Regions from separate parts of the Phyllobacterium sp. CCNWLW109 genome, predicted to be linked through region 1. Evidence: riboswitches for the same ligand, from Rfam matches in the RefSeq annotation. Region 1 holds a riboswitch; each other region holds the start of a gene.
The links. A riboswitch is a leader RNA that binds a small molecule or an ion and turns the genes downstream of it on or off. The one in region 1 is predicted to bind cobalamin.
Positions count from the first base shown of each region.

Region 2: another riboswitch for cobalamin. It lies ahead of V9K92_RS14360 (hypothetical protein); the one in region 1 lies ahead of V9K92_RS18090 (CbtB domain-containing protein).
Region 3: another riboswitch for cobalamin. It lies ahead of nrdH (glutaredoxin-like protein NrdH); the one in region 1 lies ahead of V9K92_RS18090 (CbtB domain-containing protein).

Region 1 is NZ_JBBCBK010000004.1:544,618-546,880, reverse strand. It holds gene V9K92_RS18095 (CbtA family protein) at 1-724, opposite strand, end outside; gene V9K92_RS18090 (CbtB domain-containing protein) at 850-1,029, opposite strand; cobalamin riboswitch at 1,079-1,311, opposite strand; gene V9K92_RS18085 (cobyric acid synthase) at 1,372-2,263, opposite strand, start outside.
Region 2 is NZ_JBBCBK010000003.1:781,434-783,696, forward strand. It holds gene V9K92_RS14355 (glutamine synthetase beta-grasp domain-containing protein) at 1-281, shown strand, start outside; cobalamin riboswitch at 418-640, shown strand; gene V9K92_RS14360 (hypothetical protein) at 743-1,006, shown strand; gene cobF (precorrin-6A synthase (deacetylating)) at 1,003-1,776, shown strand; gene V9K92_RS14370 (GAF domain-containing protein) at 1,916-2,263, shown strand, end outside.
Region 3 is NZ_JBBCBK010000001.1:974,260-976,522, forward strand. It holds gene V9K92_RS04780 (MFS transporter) at 1-715, shown strand, start outside; cobalamin riboswitch at 825-1,047, shown strand; gene nrdH (glutaredoxin-like protein NrdH) at 1,292-1,513, shown strand; gene nrdI (class Ib ribonucleoside-diphosphate reductase assembly flavoprotein NrdI) at 1,528-1,941, shown strand; gene nrdE (class 1b ribonucleoside-diphosphate reductase subunit alpha) at 1,911-2,263, shown strand, end outside.

The DNA.
Region 1 (2,263 bases):
ACTGCTCAAGCTCCGATGAAGCATAATTCTGAATTGCCCAGCCCAGTGCAGTACCAAGTACAACCCAGAAGAAGAGATTGGTTGCCAGTGCTGAGACGGCAAACTCTGAGGCAAGTGTCGGAGGCACCGCTGATGTCAGATCTTCTGCTTCCGGTGCGCCATAAATATGGGGAGCGACAATCAATATAACACCAAGAAGCTTAGCCCAAATCTGCTCACGCAGTACGATCAGATAGACGCCGCCCGCCGTCAGAATGACAGTTATCAGCCACCAGGTCTGCCGCATGGCTAGATCGGCTGCAGGCATAGCAGGCAATTCAGGGGCAAGGCTGAACGCCGGTGCAAAATTGAAGATGAAAAATCCTGCAAGCCCCCAATAGATTCCGTTCTGAAGGGTAATGCGACGACCGAGGAAAAGCGCCGCAGCACCAGTGATCAACGCAAAGCCTGCTCCAGCCACCAGATTGATCAACAACGTATTACCGAGACGTCCAAATGGCAGTTCGGGACCCGCGTCTTCCGCATGTTCGTGCGGAGTAACCGCCGCAGGTGCAGATTCGCTCGCAGAGGCAGGCGTATCATGGGAATGACCTCCGCCACCCGCACTTTCATACTCTTCCGCATGCAATATGAGCGGTACATTTTTTACATACATGGCCGGTGTTAGAATTATTCCGGCAAACAGACCGGCTATGATTGTAGCCAGCAAATATTTGACCAACATGGAGTCCACTCCCCAATTCCAAAAGCGAGACGCCGGGCACCTGCAAAGGCCCCGGACCAAACAAACCATCATTATTTCAATGCTTAAGGGTCGATAGCTGAATCAGCATTTCAGCTATCAAAGACTCAATGGCAAGGAAATCCATATGAATGGCGGGTGTCGTGTGCTGTGTCATGCAGCGTTTCAGAATGTGAAAGACCGACGCCATAAATAATAAACACGCCGAGAAGCAATGACGCAACAGCCGTCGTCAGACGCGATGCGAGTGGGAGAGAAATCGTATTAGAAGTACGAACAGTAGCCATAACAACCTCCGTGCAGGGCCAGAAGGGAAAATCCCCCTCGGTTTTGGGCACTATTACCCTGTGATTGGCAGGTCTCCTGGCTCGCGGGTCGCAAGATAAATGCCGCCTTCCCGGTTTCCCAGTGACTGCCGTCCGCTTTCGCGTTCAGCATGGCATATATCCTAACCGCTCTACAGTCGCGGGGTCGGCTGCGGTGGGATCGCCCTAATGGGTACGACCGTCGCATTCCCTTTTGATCCCTGGCCTTTGGCCAATGCGGGAACCAATCATCTGCTGAACGTTATTCACCAAGCGCTCTAAAAGTCAAACGAATCTGCGACACCTTGATCGCTGCCTACGCCGTCAGACACGTTTAAGCGCAAACAATGCCTCGATATCCAGAACTGACTCCAATTGCGCTGCAATGGAATCGAGCGCCGCATCTACACCAGCGTGATAATCGAGAGCGCCAGCAGATATTCCCATGGACTTTAAAAGTGCTGCCCGGAATGCGTCCGCGTTGAAAAGCCCGTGCATATAGGTACCGAATACTTTGCCGTCAGCGGATATTGCACCATCCGCTATGCCATCAATATTCACGGCTGGCCGGATGCAATCGGGGCCAGTCGTTCGACCAAGGTGAATCTCATAGCCCTTCAACGGTATGTCAAACTGCAATGAATGGGCTTGGACATTGCGCACGGTCTTCTCCGGCTCCATAACTGTATCAATATCGAGATAACCAAGACCTCTAATTTCCCTGATATTTCCTTCAATCCCTTGGGGGTCAGATACTGTTTTACCCAGCATCTGGAAGCCGCCACAAATGCCGATAATATGACCACCTCTGCGCCTGTGCTGATCAAGATCGTGGTCCCAGCCATTTTCACGGAACCGTTGAAGGTCACCAATGGTGGATTTGGAGCCCGGAATAATGACCAAACCTGCATCTGCAGGGATTCGCTCGCCACTTTTGATCATGACGACCTCGACTTGCGGTTCAGCTATCAGCGGATCGAAATCATCAAAATTGGCAATGCGATCAAGCACTGGAACGGCAATTTTCAACGCCCGCCCATCACCTTTGACCAGCCGTTCCAATACAACCGAGTCTTCCGCCGGAAGACGGGAGGCATCTTTCAACCAAGGGACAACCCCGAAGGACGGCCAGCCCGTAAATTGTGTGATAGATTTCAAACCGTCATCGAAAAGCGAAATGTCGCCACGAAACTTGTTGATCAGATAACCGGAAATC
Region 2 (2,263 bases), on a different contig from region 1:
TTGAGCAGAATTGCGCTGCCCATATCGCCGTATATGGACCGGACAATCATATGCGCCTTACCGGCAAGCATGAAACCCAGTCGATCCACCAGTTCAGCTACGGCATTGCTGATCGCGGTGCATCAATCCGCGTTCCGCACAGCTTTGTAAACAATGGCTATCGCGGTTATCTTGAAGATCGCCGTCCGAATTCGCAGGGCGACCCCTACCAGATCGCGTCGCAAATCCTGCGGACAATTTCTGAAGTGCCGGAAGATGCGGAAGAAGTTCTCGCCGCTTGATCTTGTTTGAATAGTTTGGAATGGCGCGGGCACCAGCCTGCGCCATTTTCTATTGGTGATGCGCCGCATTCAGCCGTTTACCGGTTTCCCCCCGATAAATTTACGCCTGCCTGTTGACCTCAATAGGTGGGCTGGGTTCATATAAGAGTGTTCCGGTTCTCCCGTGCTGCAAAGCCGGGAGCTAAGAGGGAAGCCGGTGAAGTGATATTCACCAATGCCGGCGCTGCCCCCGCAACTGTAAACAGCGAGTTGCTGTCGCTTGAATTCGTTCAGGCAAAAGGTCACTGGGATTTCCCGGGAAGGCAAGACAGCAATACTGACCTGTGAGCCAGGAGACCTGCCGAAACATGATGAACGTCCACGGGCGGGGTGTCCCGGTGTGTCGCTTGCAATGGTTTGCCGCAGGCTGACTATCTGCAATCTTCGCGCTTGACCCTTGTTCCCAACAATCGGGGTTAAGCATGATACTCGGCGCCAATACTAATCAATATAACAACCCACAATCGGTCAACGCGGCAACTGTGCCGGAAGACGTGTTTTTTGCCTGGCTGCTTTCCCGGCCTCGCGGCACCAATATCGTTGCAGCTGCAAGTCAGGAGTTTATAAAGCTTGAGGCCTTTGCCGGAAAACATGCGGGGGCAAAACGCCTCCACGAACTGTTCTGTGCTTTGATCGAAGAGAGTCAAAGGCCGGAACTATCGTCGGCCTCGCGTGTGCCCCAGTGAAACGCAAAGTGCTCATCATCGGAATTGGCGCGGGCAACCCAGACTACGTGACCATACAGGCAGTCAATGCGCTCAATCAGGTCGATGTGTTTTTCATTCCCGATAAGGGAGCTGAGAAAGAGCAGCTGTCCCGCATCCGTCGGGAAATTTGCGAGCGTTTCATCACCGCCCCCCACTACCGCATGGTGGATTTTGAAACACCGCTGCGCCAGAAGCCTTCCTCGACCTATCGTGCGAGTGTCAATGACTGGCATGATAAGGTGGAGGCAACCTATGAGCATCTGCTGATGGAGGAACTGGGCGATGATGAATGCGGCGCATTCCTCGTCTGGGGTGATCCGTCGCTTTATGACAGCACGATCCGTATTCTCGACCGGCTGAACGCCAAGGGCAATTTCGAACTGGACTATGATGTCATTCCCGGCATTACCAGCATTCAGGCGCTCACGGCAAAGCATAAGGTTGTGCTCAATCGAATCGGCGACTCCATTACGATAACCACAGGGCGCAAGCTTGCCGAAGGTTTTCCGAACAATTCGGAAAGCGTGATTGTGATGCTCGATGGCGAGGGCGCGTTCAAGGCAATTGATGAAGACGTCGATATTTATTGGGGTGCTTACATAGGAACGGAAGACGAGATTCTCATGTCCGGCAAACTGCGCGATGTCGTTGACGATATTGAGCGGTTGCGAAATGTTGCGCGCGCACAAATGGGCTGGATCATGGATACATATTTGCTGAAAAGGTCATATGACGAGAATGGAGAATAGCTGCGATTATAACCGGGGGCGTTTTGGACCTACGCCCTTAAATCGCGTCGGTAGAGCAGCCCCGGTTGCCGCCATCAATAGGTGACTTGACGTAGGCGAGAACAGGCGTCACCCTGTGCATGGACTTCGGAGGAGGACCATGGGAACGCAGGATGACGGCTTACATGCCGAGCATATCCAATCTGCCGTGACAGGTGACGCTGCTGCGCAGTCAGCGGTTGTTGCATCGTGGGGGCGTTCAATGCGTCTCTACGGCTTGAAGCCTGATGAGGGCACGCCGCCAAACATGCTAACCGATCAGGAATTGCGTGAAGCGCGTGAAGAGCTGGGATCTCTCATAGAAACCGCAGAAATCGCACTCGACCGGCTTTATTCGGCGGTGGGTGGTGCGGGATGTTGCGTCCTGTTGGCAGATAAGAATGGTGTTCCTGTCGACCGCCGGGGCTATGAGGGCGATGATGCCACCTTTTGCAAGGCGGGACTTTGG
Region 3 (2,263 bases), on a different contig from region 1:
CTGGCGCTATCCGTTTTTCGTTGCTTTCGCTATTAATGTGGTGGCGCTGTTTGCACGGTTGCGAATGGTTGTTACGCCGCAATATGCAAAATTATATGAAAGCAGAGAACTGCAGCCAACGACGGTGGCCAACACATTACAGCATGAAGGTCGCCACGTGGTCATTGGTGCTTTTGCACCGCTTGCGAGTTTTGCGCTCTTTCATATGGTAACGGTATTTCCACTGTCTTGGGTCTTCCTGTTTACGGATCAGGGCCCGGCCCGCTTTCTTTTGATTGAAGCATTCGGAGCGGCTGTGGGCGTCATTACCGTGTTTGCGTCGGGCACGATTGCCGACCGCGTCGGACGCCGGAATCTGCTGGGCGGCACCGCCATAGCCATTGCCGTGTTCAGTGGATTTGCTCCTCAATTGCTTGATGGCGGCGACATCGGCGAACTGATCTTCATGATCCTCGGATTTATTTTGCTTGGTCTGTCCTTCGGCCAGTCATCCGGCTCAGTGGCCTCGCGCTTCTCAAAGAAGTTCCGCTATACCGGCTCGGCATTGACCAGCGATATGGCATGGTTGTTCGGGGCGGGTTTCGCACCGCTGGTCGCGCTGCTGCTATCCAGCCATTTCGGCCTGATAGCTGCGGGCGGCTATCTGCTCTCCGGTGCTGTGTGCACGCTTATAGCCCTCAGCTTGAATCGTCAGACCGACAATCAGGACGTGTAGTCCCTTCCTCACTCATTCCATTTTCGTGCGCAGCGCCAAATTGATTGGCAGCTGTGCATAGTTTCAATTTTGGTTTGATCTAGCTGTTGACGGATTTTTAACATCCACTACTATATATAGTGTTCAAGGTTCTTCCGATTCGCGAGAGTGGGAAGCTAAGACGGGAATACGGTGAGTGGTGCCAATAAGGTACTGTGATGCCGGAGCTGCCCCCGCAACTGTAAGCGGCTAGCACGTGTTCGATACTGTCACTGGGGCTCTAGGCCCCGGGAAGGCAAGAATAAGTGCGTTGATCTGCGAGCCAGGAGACCTGCCTTGATCTGATGAGTCCACCGGCGGGGTGCCGGAGCGGTCGCGCCAATGCACGGGGATTTTCCGTGTAAAACGCTTCCCTGCCCCTCCACGAGCGAGCTACAGGGTGAAGTGCATGAGAAACCTATCCAGCGCATTGATTGTGGGCGACCCGCCGTAAATCGGGCGGCACTTGAGTAAGTCATACAGTTTTAAACCAAACTAGCTGGCAGCAATCAGAGCTGCCAGACCATGTTCTCACGACCAAAATCAAATGAGGAAGTCATGAATATTGTCGTTTACAGCAAGCCGGCCTGTGTCCAGTGCACCGCCACGACCCGAGCTCTTGACCGGCAGGGTATGGAGTATGACGTTATTGATATTTCCAACGATCAGGATGCTCTCGAACTGGTTCAGAGCCTCGGCTACCGCCAGGTACCTGTGGTTGTCGCCGGCGAAAAACACTGGGCCGGTTTCCGCCCGGATATGATCAGCACCCTTGCCTGAGAGGGATGGGTGTCATGAGTGGGATCGTCTATTTTTCGAGCAGGTCGGAGAATACCCACCGTTTTGTTTCCAAGCTGGGCTTCACCTCACAACGGATACCGATCGGCTCTCGTGAGGAGCTGAAGATCAACGCACCCTATATTTTGATCGTGCCAACATATAGCGGCGATGGCGGCAAGGGTGCCGTTCCAAAACAGGTGATCCGCTTCCTCAACCAGGCGGAAAACCGTTTAAATCTCCGCGGCGTGATTGCCGCGGGTAACAGTAACTTCGGCGCGACCTTCGGGATTGCGGGCGACATCATCTCTGCCAAATGCCAGGTGCCTTACCTTTACAGGTTCGAGCTGATCGGCACGGAGCAGGATGTCGTAAACGTCAAACATGGATTGGAACGATTTTGGACACGCTCACGCTCGAACGACCAGTGACAGCCAACGAACCAGTGCTGGATTACCACGCGCTGAACGCGATGCTGAACCTTTATGATGAGGAGGGCAACATCCAGTTCGATCAGGATCGTATGGCGGCGAAGCAGTATTTTCTGCAGCATGTGAACCAGAATACGGTGTTCTTTCACAATTTGCGCGAGAAGCTCGATTACCTGGTAACCGAAGGCTATTATGAGCGCGCGGTGCTTGATCAATATTCCTTCAATTTCATGCGCGATCTGTTTGACCATGCCTATGCCAAGAAATTCAGGTTTCCAACATTTCTTGGCGCATTCAAATATTACACCAGCTACACGCTGAA